DNA from 3 places in the Burkholderia sp. MSMB0856 genome. Region 2 is predicted to be linked to each of the others. Evidence: predicted binding sites of a transcription regulator. Region 2 holds the regulator's gene; each other region holds the start of a gene.
The links. The regulator LexA, encoded in region 2, represses DNA repair genes until DNA is damaged. The targets are predictions, from matches to a motif close to ACTGTATNNNNATACAGT.
Positions count from the first base shown of each region.

Region 1: a site for LexA is predicted at 1,818-1,835, ahead of WS87_RS19785 (DUF2471 family protein). Genes of this name have one in related genera too.
Region 3: a site for LexA is predicted at 1,984-2,001, ahead of recA (recombinase RecA). Genes of this name have one in related genera too.

Region 1 is NZ_CP013428.1:480,178-484,316, forward strand. It holds gene WS87_RS19780 (NADPH-dependent 2,4-dienoyl-CoA reductase) at 1-1,225, shown strand, start outside; gene WS87_RS19785 (DUF2471 family protein) at 1,351-1,755, opposite strand; gene WS87_RS19790 (LysR family transcriptional regulator) at 1,942-2,835, opposite strand; gene WS87_RS19795 (NAD(P)H-dependent oxidoreductase) at 2,922-3,707, shown strand; gene catC (muconolactone Delta-isomerase) at 3,847-4,137, opposite strand.
Region 2 is NZ_CP013427.1:1,881,807-1,885,945, reverse strand. It holds gene WS87_RS09990 (universal stress protein) at 1-14, shown strand, start outside; gene WS87_RS09985 (DUF2939 domain-containing protein) at 105-800, opposite strand; gene WS87_RS09980 (hypothetical protein) at 830-1,168, opposite strand; gene lexA (transcriptional repressor LexA) at 1,195-1,842, opposite strand; gene WS87_RS09965 (sulfate ABC transporter substrate-binding protein) at 2,107-3,144, shown strand; gene cysT (sulfate ABC transporter permease subunit CysT) at 3,282-4,139, shown strand, end outside.
Region 3 is NZ_CP013427.1:2,923,995-2,928,133, forward strand. It holds gene recX (recombination regulator RecX) at 1-835, opposite strand, end outside; gene recA (recombinase RecA) at 835-1,908, opposite strand; gene WS87_RS14885 (response regulator transcription factor) at 2,099-2,827, shown strand; gene WS87_RS14890 (sensor histidine kinase) at 2,845-4,139, shown strand, end outside.

The sequences.
Region 1 (4,139 bases), on a different replicon from region 2:
GTTCGCATGGGTCACGAAGAAGATGAAGGGCGAGGTCGGCATCCCGCTCGTGACGACCAACCGGATCAACCGGCCCGAGGTGGCCGAGCAGATTCTCGCGGACGGCTGCGCGGACATGGTGTCGATGGCGCGCCCGCTACTCGCGGATGCCGAGTTCGTGGTCAAGGCCGCGCAGGGCCGTGCGGACGAGATCAACACCTGCATCGGCTGCAACCAGGCGTGTCTCGACCACGCGTTCAAGAATCAGATCGCGTCATGCCTGCTGAATCCGCGCGCATGCCACGAGACCGAGCTGATTTATACGCGCGTGCAGCAGCCGAAGCGCATCGCGGTGGTCGGCGCGGGGCCGGCCGGGCTCGCGTGCTCGACCGTGCTCGCGCAGCGCGGCCACCACGTCGATCTGTTCGACGCGGCGCCGGAGATCGGCGGCCAGTTCAACATGGCGAAGCGGATTCCGGGCAAGGAGGAGTTCGACGAAGCGCTGCGTTATTTCGGCCGTCAGGTCGAGCTGACCGGCGTGAACCTGCACCTGAACCGCCGCGTCGATGCGAGCGACCTGATCGCGGGCGGCTACGACGAAATCGTGCTCGCGACCGGCGTGGCGCCGCGCGACCCGAAGATTCCCGGCCAGGACGGGCCGAACGTGCTCAGCTACATCGACGTGCTGGCTGGCGGGCAGCCGGTCGGCCGGCGTGTCGCGGTGGTCGGCGCCGGCGGCATCGGCTTCGACGTCGCCGAATATCTGGTGCAGGGCGGCGAGTCGCCGACGCTCGATCTGGAAGAGTGGAAAGCGGAGTGGGGCGTGACCGATCCGGCCGCGACGCGCGGCGGCGTGACGCGCGCGCAGGTCGGGGCGCCGGCTCGCGAAGTGACGCTGTTGCAGCGCAAGGCCGCGCCGCTCGGCAAGGGGCTCGGCAAGACGACCGGCTGGATTCACCGCGCGACGCTGAAGATGAAGCAGGTGAAGATGATCGGCGGCGTGAACTACGAACGGATCGATGCGCGCGGGCTGCACGTGTCGTACGGCGAGCAGCGGACCGATCATGAACTGATCGAAGCCGACACGATCGTGCTGTGCACGGGGCAGGAACCGCAGCGCGCGCTGCTCGCGCCGTTGCAGGCGGCCGGACGCTCGGTGCATCTGATCGGCGGCGCGGAACTGGCGGCCGAGCTCGATGCGAAGCGTGCGATCGATCAGGGATCGCGACTCGCGGCGCGGCTGTAAGGGGCGTCGTTCCGGGTTGCGAAACGGCAGCGTGCGTCGCGCGACGCGCTGGCGACTTCCCGCGTCGCCATGCAACGTGGCGACGCGATTCCGTCAGAACGCCATTCGCGATCGGCCGGCATGCGTCAGGCCGCTTCGGCGCGCTCTTCCTCTTCTGCTTCCAGCATCGCCTTGACGATCAGGTAGACGGCCGGCAGGTCGTCGTCGTCGCGACGCCAGTCGACCGGTTCCTCGACATCCGCCGCGACCAGCCGGCTGTCGCGCAGGCGGATGAACGCGTCGACGACCGTCGGATCGTTGCGGCTCAGGAAACCGGTATTCGAGAACGCGAGTTCCTCGACGTTCAGCAGCGCCTGCCAGCTCATCGTGCGGACGGCGGCCGGATGGGTGCGGCGCCGCAGGCCGAGCGCGCGTTGGGCGGGGCCGCCGACGACACGCTGCAGGTCGACGACCGCCCGCTGCGCGGCGCGTTCGAAGTGGGCGGGGTTGAAGCCGGGTTGCTCGGGATCGAATGCGGATGACTGGAACATGGTCGCCTCACAAAAGTCCGTCCGTCATGGGTGACGGAATTCGGGTCAAATGGTGCAAAAGTACTGTAAATATATACAGTGTTAGAGGCGGTTTCAAGTCCTGAATGCATGTCTGTTTGCCGGCACCGGGTCGAGCGCGGCGGCGGCGGTGGCCGACGCGCGCACCGAGCGGCTTTCGCGAACGGCTTACACCGACGCCGCGATCGTCTCGCGCAACCACCGATGCGCGGGATCGCGGTGCACGCGCTCGTGCCACAACATCGACATTTCATAGCCGGGAACGCGAACGGGCGCTTCCACCACGCGCAGCGCGGGCACGTCGCGCACCAGACGCTCGGGCAGCATCGCGACGAGATCCGTGCTGGCGACGGCCGACATCACGAACAGGAAATGCGGAACGGACAGCACGACACGCCGCGCGGCGCCCGCTTTCGCGAGGGTTTCATCGGTCACGCCGAAGAAGCCGCCGCCGTCGGGCGACACGATCACGTGTTCCAGCGCGCCGAACTGCGCGAGCGTCGGGCGCCGCTTCAGCTTCGGATGACCGGCGCGGCCGACGAGCACGTAGCGCTCGATGAACAGCGGCAGGCGCCGCATCCCTTCCGGTGAACCTTCCGTCGTGTGGAAGGCCAGGTCGATGCCGTTTCGCTCCGCGTCCTGCTCGATGCGCGGTGGCACGAGCTCGACGACGGCGACGCGCGTCGCGGGGGCGGCCGACCGCAGCGTGTTCAGCGCGGGCAGGACGATCGTCGATTCGCCGTAGTCGGTCGCGGCCACGCGCCACGTGTTCGTCGCGGTTGCCGGATCGAACGGCGTGGCCGTCAGCACCGCGCGTTCGACCGCGTCGAGCGCGTCACGCAGCGCCTCGCGCAACGTTTCCGCCCGCGCGGTCGGCCGCATGCCGCGCGGTCCGGGCAGCAACAGCGGATCGCCAAAGAAATCGCGCAGTTTCTGCAACTGCACGCTGACCGACGGCTGCGACATGTTCAGTTTTTCGGCCGCACGCGTGACGTTGTGCTCGGCGAGCAGCACGTCGAGCGTGACCAGCAGGTTCAGATCCAGTCGTCTGAGATTGTTCATGGCTATACCTGGAATATCAGGAATTCATTTCAAATATACCTTTGGCGACGGCATCCTGCAGTCATTCAATCAACGGAGTGACGAACATGAATGTGCTGATCGTTTATGCCCATCCGGAACCGCGTTCGCTGAACGGCGCGCTGCGCGACTTTGCCGTCGAGCGGCTCGAAGCGGCGGGGCATAGCGTGCAGGTGACGGACCTGTATGCGATGAACTGGAAGGCCGCGTTCGACGCGAACGACGTGACGGATCGCACGCCCGACGCGCGTTTCAATCCGTCGCTCGACTCGAAGCACGCGTTCGCGACGGGCACGCAAAGCGAAGACATCGCGCGCGAACAGGAAAAATTGAAGTGGGCCGACGCGGTGATCCTGCAGTTTCCGCTGTGGTGGTTTTCGATGCCGGCGATTATGAAGGGCTGGGTCGAGCGCGTGTATGCGTATGGTTTTGCATACGGCGTCGGCGAACATTCCGACCTGCACTGGGGCGACCGTTACGGCGAAGGTTCGCTTGCGGGCAAGCGCGCGATGATCGTCGTCACGACGGGCGGCTGGGAGTCGCATTACAGCGCACGCGGCATCAACGGGCCGATCGACGACGTGCTGTTTCCGATCCAGCACGGGATTCTCTATTACCCCGGCTTCGACGTGCTGCCGCCGTTCGTGATCTACCAGACGCACCGGATGGACGACGCGCGCTTCGATGAAACGCGTGCTGCGCTCGGCGAACGTCTCGACGAACTGTGGACCGCGCAGCCGATTCCGTTCCGGCGGCAGAACGCGGGCGACTACGATATTCCGGCGCTGACGTTGAAGGCGGAGATCGCGCCGGGGACGGTGGGGTTCGCGGCGCATCTGGCGCAGGAGCGGTGATCGTCGCCGCATCGTCGTGATGCGGGTCGATACCTGGACGGGACAGCTGCAAAACGACACGGGCGACCGGCGAGAAAATCGCCGGCCGCCCGTGCCGTACTCTTCGCGGCCGTTCAGTCGCGCCGCGCGTCGCGTTCACTTACCGATCATCCTCCCGCACCGAAGACGGATGCCGGCACAGCGCCCGCACTTCCATCTCCATATACGGAAACAACGGCAGCTGACTCAACACGTCATGCAGTTGCTGCACGCTTTCGACGTCGAAAATACTGACGTTCGCATACTGCCCCGCGATCCGCCACAGATGCCGCCAGGTCCCTTCGTTCATCAGCCGCTGGCACATCGCCTTCTCTTCGGCCTTCAGCGTGGCCGCCTTGACCGGATCCATGTCCGCCGGCAGACGGACGGTCATTTCCACATGAAACAGCATCC
Region 2 (4,139 bases):
CGAGCGGCAAGTAATGCAATGATCGTGAGACCGGCCGGGTCGTACTGCGATTCGGGCCGGTCGCGCGCCGTGCCGCCAGCGGCGGCTACGCCGAGAGCGGCCGCTCAGGCGTGCAGGTCGATCGCCGACAGCTTCCACGAGAACAAGCCGAAGCGGTGGAAGATCGCCGCATAGCGTGTGCCGTCGGTGCTGCGCTGGTAGGTCACGACAAATTCGTCGATATTCCGGTAGCCGGCGCTCGTTTGCTGCGGACGACCCGCCTCCCCGGAGGCGGGTGCGGGCGCGATGGCGGGCGCAGCTGCGGCCGAGGCGGGGGCATTGCTGCTCGGCGCGGGTGCGTTCGACGGATTGACCGGCGGCGCGGCCGGTGCGTTGCCAGGCGCAGCGCCTGATGGCGGGCCCGACCATTCGGGCGGCCGTTCGCCCGGATTGCCGCGCGGGGGAACGCCGCTCATCAGCGCCGCTACACCTTCCGGTGTCGCATAGGCATCGACCAGCGGGCCGATCAACGCAGACCCGATCAGCGCGCCAATCACCGCGAACGGGTTGTCCTTCTTCACCGCGTCGATCCGGCGCATCAACTCTTCCGTCACCTGCTGCTTCAGGCTGATGCGCAGCGACGGAAAATCGACATATTCGCTGACCGCTTGCGCATCGCGCGCGTCGATCGCCGATTTCAGGCGACCGAGCGCGACGTACGGCGATGCGTACGCATAACCGATCGCCATCAGAACGGCGACGGCCAGCACGACGATCAGCAATGGCTTGAGCCGCCGCGCGCGGCCCGAAGATCCAGTCACGATGCCTCCGGTGCGGACAGGTTCCGCAATCAGAGACCGCCGTGCGTGGCCGATCGTTCCTCGGCGATGCAGCGATCGATCATCCGGCACACGGCATCGATCGTCCCGACCATGATCAGGCGCGACCGGCCGTGATAGACGCGCACGGGCGCACGGCGCGCCGGCTCCGCGTGATTCAGGCCGGCGTTCAGCGAAACCCGCGCGAACGCGGGAAGCGCTGACGGCAGCAGCGACGCCTGCCGTTCAACTGCGACTTCTTGGCTCACCACGGGCGCCGCGGCGGACAGCGGCGCGCAGGGCGTGCGGCCGCGCAGGTGACGCAGGCGGCCGAATTGACGGAAAGGCAGCAGACGGGAAAGGCGTTCCATGATGTTCTCCTCAGCGAGACCGATTGTCAGAGTTCGCCCGAGCGGATCAGCCCGACGGCGATGCCTTCCAGCGCGAATTCCGCGCTGCCGGCCTTGACGAAGATGTTTTCGTAATCCGGGTTCTCCGCGATCAGCTCGAGGCCGCCGGGCCGGCGCATCAGGCGCTTGACCGTGACGTCGTCGCCGAGGCGCGCGACGATGATCTGGCCGTCCTTCGCTTCCGTGCGCTTCTGCACGGCGAGCAGGTCGCCGTCGAGAATGCCGGCGTCGCGCATCGACAGGCCGCGCACCTTCAGCAGGTAATCGGGCTTGCTGGTGAACAGCGCGGGATCGCACGCGTAATGCTGCGAGATGTGCTCCTGCGCGAGGATCGGGCTGCCGGCCGCCACGCGGCCGACGAGCGGCAGCGACAGTTGCATCAGGCCGGCGTGCGGCAGCGTGAACTGGTGCGGGGCGTCGTCGATGCCGAGCAGGCGGATGCCGCGTGACGCGCCGGCGGCCAGCTCGATCACACCCTTGCGCGCAAGCGCACGGAGGTGTTCCTCGGCCGCGTTCGGCGAGCTGAAACCCAGCTCTGCCGCAATCTCGGCGCGCGTGGGCGGGAAACCGGAGCGCTCGATCGCGCGGCGGATCAAGTCGAACACTTGCTGCTGACGGGCGGTGAGTTTGGTCATGGCTGAACTGTATGGATAGACAGTGAGCTGTATTTTTATACAGTACTTCGCGAATTTCAAGTGTTACTTGAGGTTCGACGCGATCGCGCCGGTTCCGGCGCGATTTCGCGACGCCCGGACGCCGGTTTGTCCGCCGCAACCGTCCGTCCCGTCTGCGTTAGCACTTTTGAGTATTAAAAAATGAAGAACGATTATTTTTAATCATGTAACCCGTTCGCTAGACTGGCCCGACATCGCAATACCGACAACACTGGAGAACCAAGGATGGCGAAGCGCAATACGGGGCTGGTGGGCGGAGTGGGCCGCCTGATCGCAACACTCGCGCTGGGCGCGGCGGCAGCGCTGGGCGTGGCGACGCACGCCCAGGCCGATACGACGTTCCTGAACGTGTCCTACGACCCGACGCGCGAGCTGTATCAGGACTTCAACCAGGCGTTCGGCAAGGAGTGGAAGGCGAAGACGGGCGAGACGGTCAACTTCAAGCAGTCGCACGGCGGCTCGGGCGCGCAGGCGCGCTCGGTGCTCGACGGCCTGCAGGCCGACGTCGTGACGCTGGCGCTCGCCTATGACATCGACGCGATCGCCAACAAGGGGCTCGTCAACAAGGACTGGCAGAAGCGCCTGCCGGACAACGCATCGCCGTACACGTCGACGATCGTGTTCCTGGTGCGCAAGGGCAACCCGAAAGGGATCAAGGACTGGGACGACCTGACCAAGCCGGGCATCTCGATCGTCACGCCGAACCCGAAGACGTCGGGCGGCGCGCGCTGGAACTACCTGGCCGCATGGGCATACGCCGTTCACAAGCCGGGCGGCAACGAGCAGAGCGCGAAGGAATTCGTGACGAAGCTCTACAAGAACGCGGGCGTGCTCGACTCGGGCGCGCGCGGCGCGACGACGAGCTTCGTGCAGCGCGGGATCGGCGACGTGCTGATCGCGTGGGAGAACGAGGCGTTCCTGTCGATCAAGGAATTCGGCACGGACAAGTTCGAGATCGTCGTGCCGTCGGTGAGCATCCTGGCCGAACCGCCCGTCGCGGTGGTCGACAAGGTGGTGGACAAGAAGGGCACGCGCAAGCTGGCCGAGGCCTACCTGAATTTCCTGTACAGCCCGCAGGGCCAGGAAATCGCGGCGCGCAACTACTACCGCCCGCGCTCGAAGAACGTGCCGGCGGAGCTGACGAAGCAGTTCCCGAAGCTGAAGCTGTACACGGTCGACGACACGTTCGGCGGCTGGACGAATGCGCAGAAGACGCATTTTGCGGACGGCGGCGTGTTCGACTCGATCTACAAGCCGCAGTAACGCCACGCAGTAATAAACCATAACGACAGCGGCGCGCCACGAGAGCGCGCCGCATCCCCGACGGCCCGCCGGCGCGACTCCCCGCGCCGGCGTTTGCGTCGGGCCCATGAGCAGCAACGACCCAGCAAGAGCATCCGATGACGACGTACACCTTTCGCAAGCCGAGCGCACTGCCCGGTTTCGGCGTGACGCTCGGCATCACGGTGGCCTATTTGAGCCTCGTGGTGCTGATTCCGCTCGCCGCCACGTTCCTGAAGACCGCGACGCTGTCGTGGGACCAGTTCGTCACCGCCGTCGCGTCGCCGCGCGTGCTCGCGTCGTACCGGCTGACGTTCTCCGCCGCGCTCGGCGGCGCATTGATCAACGCCGTGTTCGGCTTTCTCGTCGCGTGGGTGCTGGTGCGCTACACGTTCCCGTTCAAGCGCCTCGTCGACGCGATCGTCGATCTGCCGTTCGCGCTGCCGACGTCGGTCGCCGGCATCTCGCTCGCGGCCGTCTATGCGACCAACGGCTGGGTCGGCCAGTATCTCGCGCCGTTCGGCATCAAGATCGCGTTCACGCCGGTAGGCGTGCTGGTGGCGCTGACCTTCATCGGGCTGCCGTTCGTCGTGCGCACCGTGCAGCCGGTGCTCGAGGATTTCGAGCGCGAGCAGGAAGAGGCCGCCGCGTGCCTCGGCGCATCGCGCTGGCTGACGTTCCGCCGCGTCGTGTTGCCGGCCGTGCTGCCGGCGCTGCTCACCGGCTTCGCGCTGGCATTCGCGCGCGCGCTCGGCGAGTACGGCTCGGTCATCTTCATCGCCGGCAACGTGCCGATGAAATCCGAGATCACGTCGCTGCTGATCATCACGAAGCTCGAGCAGTACGACTATGCGGGCGCGACCGCGCTGGCGGTCGTGATGCTGGTCGTGTCGTTCCTGATGCTGCTGTTGATCAACTCGCTGCAGTGGTATCTGCAGCGCCGCACGAGCAAGGGCGCGAGCGGCCCCGCGCCGGCG
Region 3 (4,139 bases), 1.0 Mb from region 2:
GCAACTTCACGATGGTCGAGCTCGAGAAGCCGCGCGCTGCAAGGAAACGCGCTTGCTTCGCGCGCTCGGCGGGCGTTTGCGGCAGTGCACCGAATTTCTTGCGCCAGACGGCCTGCGCGCGTGCCCACTCGGTCTCGCGCAATTGCGCATTCACTTCCTCGACGAGACTGTCGCCGACCGCATGACGCTTCAGTTCGCTGACGATGCGCGCGACGCCGACGCGCGATGCGCGGCGATGCACGAGGCTCTCGGCAAAGCGTGCGTCGGACAGCCAGCCTTCCTTTTCCAGTGCATCGAGCACCGGCTCGACGGATTCGTCCTCACCGACGTACGGTGCGAGCTTGCGCGCGAGTTCGGCCCGGCTGTACTCGCGCCGGGACAAATAGCCGAGCGCGCGGCCCTTCAGCGAACGCGGCGGTTTCGACGACTTGCGCTCGGCGGCACCGGATGCGTCGCCTGAAGCAGTGTCGGCGGAACCGCCGGACGCACGGCGCGTGCGACGCGGATGCTGGCTACTGCGCGTATACACATCTTCCTTGACCGACGCAGACGCATCGGCCGCGCGCTCGCCCGGAAAGCTGACACCAGACACGCGACGGCGCGACCGGTCGTGCGCGTCGAACGATTCGTCGTCGTCGAACGGATCGACCGGCGCGGTCATCTCAAACGAAACGAGGGCATCCTCGGATGCCCTCGTCGCGGTGCGGGTCGCGGCATGACTGCCCGCGCTCCGCCGGTTGGCCCCCGAGGATTCGGCTTGCCGGCCGGAGCGACCCGCCGTGTCGGGCGCGTCGCTCGGTTCCGGTTCGCCAGCCTGACCTCGGCGCCCGACCATCACTCTTCTTCGTCCATCGCCTCGGCTTCGTCGAACCCTGCACCATCCGGCATGGCGGCAACGCCGAGCGATTCGCGAATGCGGTTTTCGATCTCGCGCGCGATTTCCGGATTCTCGCGCAGGAATTCACGCGCGTTGTCCTTGCCCTGGCCGATCTTCTCGCCGTTGTAGCTGTACCAGGCGCCTGCCTTGTCGACGATCTTCGCCTGCACGCCGAGATCGATGATCTCGCCCTGACGCGAAATGCCCTCGCCGTACAGGATGTCGAAGATCGCTTCGCGGAACGGCGGCGACACCTTGTTCTTGACGACCTTCACGCGGGTTTCGTTGCCGATCACCTCGTCGTTCTTCTTGATCGAACCGATGCGGCGGATATCCAGACGCACCGACGAGTAAAACTTGAGCGCGTTGCCGCCCGTCGTGGTTTCCGGGTTGCCGAACATCACGCCGATCTTCATCCGGATCTGGTTGATGAAGATCACGAGGCAGTTCGTGCGCTTGATCGTGCCCGTCAGCTTGCGCAGCGCCTGCGACATCAGGCGAGCCTGCAGGCCCGGCAGCGAATCGCCCATCTCGCCTTCGATTTCGGCCTTCGGCACGAGCGCCGCGACCGAGTCGATGACGATCATGTCGATCGAACCCGAGCGCACCAGCGCGTCGGTGATTTCAAGCGCCTGCTCGCCGGTGTCCGGCTGCGAGATCAGCAGCTCCGGCACGTTCACGCCGAGCTTCGCCGCATATTGAACGTCGAGCGCGTGCTCGGCGTCGATGAAGGCTGCCGTGCCGCCCAGCTTCTGCAGTTCGGCGATAACCTGCAGCGTGAGCGTGGTTTTACCGGACGATTCCGGACCGTAGATCTCGACCACCCGGCCGCGCGGCAGGCCGCCGACGCCAAGCGCGATATCGAGGCCCAGCGAGCCCGTGGAGACGACCTGGATGTCTTCGGCCGCTTCGCCGTCGCCCATCCGCATGATCGATCCCTTGCCGAACTGCTTCTCGATCTGCGCGAGTGCGGCCGCCAGCGCCTTGCTCTTCTCGGCGGTCATCCCGGAGCCCTTCTTGCTATCTTCCATGAATCGTCCTTTGCTATGATGAGCAGCGTCTGTCAGAGGCGCGCCCGCTTTCAAGCGCTGCCCACGAATGCAGACACTGTATAAAAAAACAGTGTTTTATGCAAGCCCGCAATGCAGGCTGCGTTGTACACGGATAACTTCGGAGACAGCCGCGCCGGCGCGAACGCCCCGCCGGCCATCGGTCAGCAACATGCGAATTCTCATCGCCGAAGACGACAGCATACTCGCGGACGGCCTCACCCGGTCACTCCGCCAATCGGGCTATGCCGTCGACCACGTGAAGAGCGGCGTCGAGGCCGATACCGCGCTGTCGATGCAGTCCTTCGACCTGTTGATCCTCGATCTCGGGCTGCCCAAGATGTCCGGGCTCGACGTGCTGAAGCGCCTGCGCGCGCGCAATTCCAATCTCCCCGTGCTGATCCTGACCGCCGCCGACAGCGTCGACGAGCGCGTGAAGGGGCTCGACCTCGGCGCGGACGACTACATGGCCAAGCCGTTCGCGCTCAACGAGCTCGAGGCGCGCGTGCGCGCGCTGACCCGGCGCGGCGCGGGCGGTGGCCCGACCGTCGTGCGCCACGGCTCGCTCGCGTTCGACCAGGTCGGCCGCATCGCATATGCGAACGACCGCGTGCTCGATCTGTCCGCGCGCGAGCTCGGGCTGCTCGAAGTGCTGCTGCAGCGCATCGGCCGGCTCGTGTCGAAGGAGCAGCTCGTCGACCATCTGTGCGAATGGGGCGAGGAAGTCAGCAACAACGCGATCGAAGTGTACGTCCACCGGCTGCGCAAGAAGATCGAGCCGAGCGGCGTGCGGATTTCCACCGTGCGCGGACTCGGCTACTGCCTCGAGAAAGTCGCGCCCGCGGCGCCGGCCGACTCGCCCGCGCCCCAGTCCGCGGCTGCCGGCACGCCGCTGCGCTGACCCCGGCCGTCGCCGCGATGGCCACGCCGGCCCACCCCCGCCATCCGACCGGCGATCAACCGTCCGCCGCCGACGCCGCGCGCGACGCGCGCTACGAGAACCCGTTTGCGCCGCCCGACGAAACCGACACGCCCGAGGCCGCGCGGCCGCGCTCGCTGTTCGGCGAAATCCTCGACTGGATGCTCGCGCCGCTCCTGCTGCTGTGGCCGATGAGCATCGCCGTCACCTATCTCGTCGCGAAGACGATCGCGAACGGCCCGTTCGACCGCGCGCTCGAGACCAACGCGTACGTGCTCGCGCGGCAGATCCATCCGGTCAACGGCGTCGCCGAGCTGACGCTGCCGCAGCAGACGCGCGACTTCCTGCGCGCGGACAACGTCGACAGCGTGTACTTCCAGGTGCTCGGCACGCGCGGCGAGCTGGTCGCGGGCGAGGCCGACATGCCGCTGCCGCGCGACGAGGACCGCCCGCCACCGGGCGTCGTCGTGTTCCGCGACGACCTGCTGCGCGGCAACGACGTGCGCGTCGCGTATACGACTGTCGCGCTGCCCGAGTCGAACAGCACGCAGCCCGTGCTCGTGCAGGTCGGCGAGACGCTCGACAAGCGCAACGCGCTCGCGAACGACATCATCAAGGGCGTGATCCTGCCGCAGTTCGTGATCCTGCCGCTCGCGATCCTGCTCGTCTGGTTCGGGCTGTCGCGCGGGCTCGCGCCGCTCAACGCGCTGCAGGCGCACATCCGCGCACGGCGTCCCGACGACCTGTCGCCCGTCGAGGCGCAGCGCGCGCCGCCCGAGATCGAGCCGCTCGTCACGTCGTTCAACGACCTGCTCGCGCGCCTCGAACAGAACATGGCGCTGCAGAAGCGCTTCATCGCCGACGCCGCGCACCAGATGAAGACGCCGCTCGCGGGGCTGCGCACGCAGGCCGAGTTCGCGCTGCGCCACCCCGTGCCGCCCGACGTGCAGCGGTCGCTCGAACAGATCGCGACGAGTTCCGAGCAGGCCGCGCGGCTCGTCACGCAACTGCTCGCGCTCGCGCGCGCCGAGAACCGCGCGAGCGGGCTGACGTTCGAGCCGGTCGAGATCGCCGCGCTTGCACGCCGCACGGTGCGCGACTGGGTGCAGGCCGCGCTCGCGAAACGCATGGACCTCGGCTACGAAGGCCCGGAGGACGACGCGCCGCTCGAGGTCGACGGCAATCCCGTGATGCTGCGCGAGATGCTCGGCAACCTGGTCGACAACGCCATCCGCTACACGCCCGAAGGCGGCCGCATCACCGTGCGCGTGCGGGCCGAGCGTGCGGCGCGGCG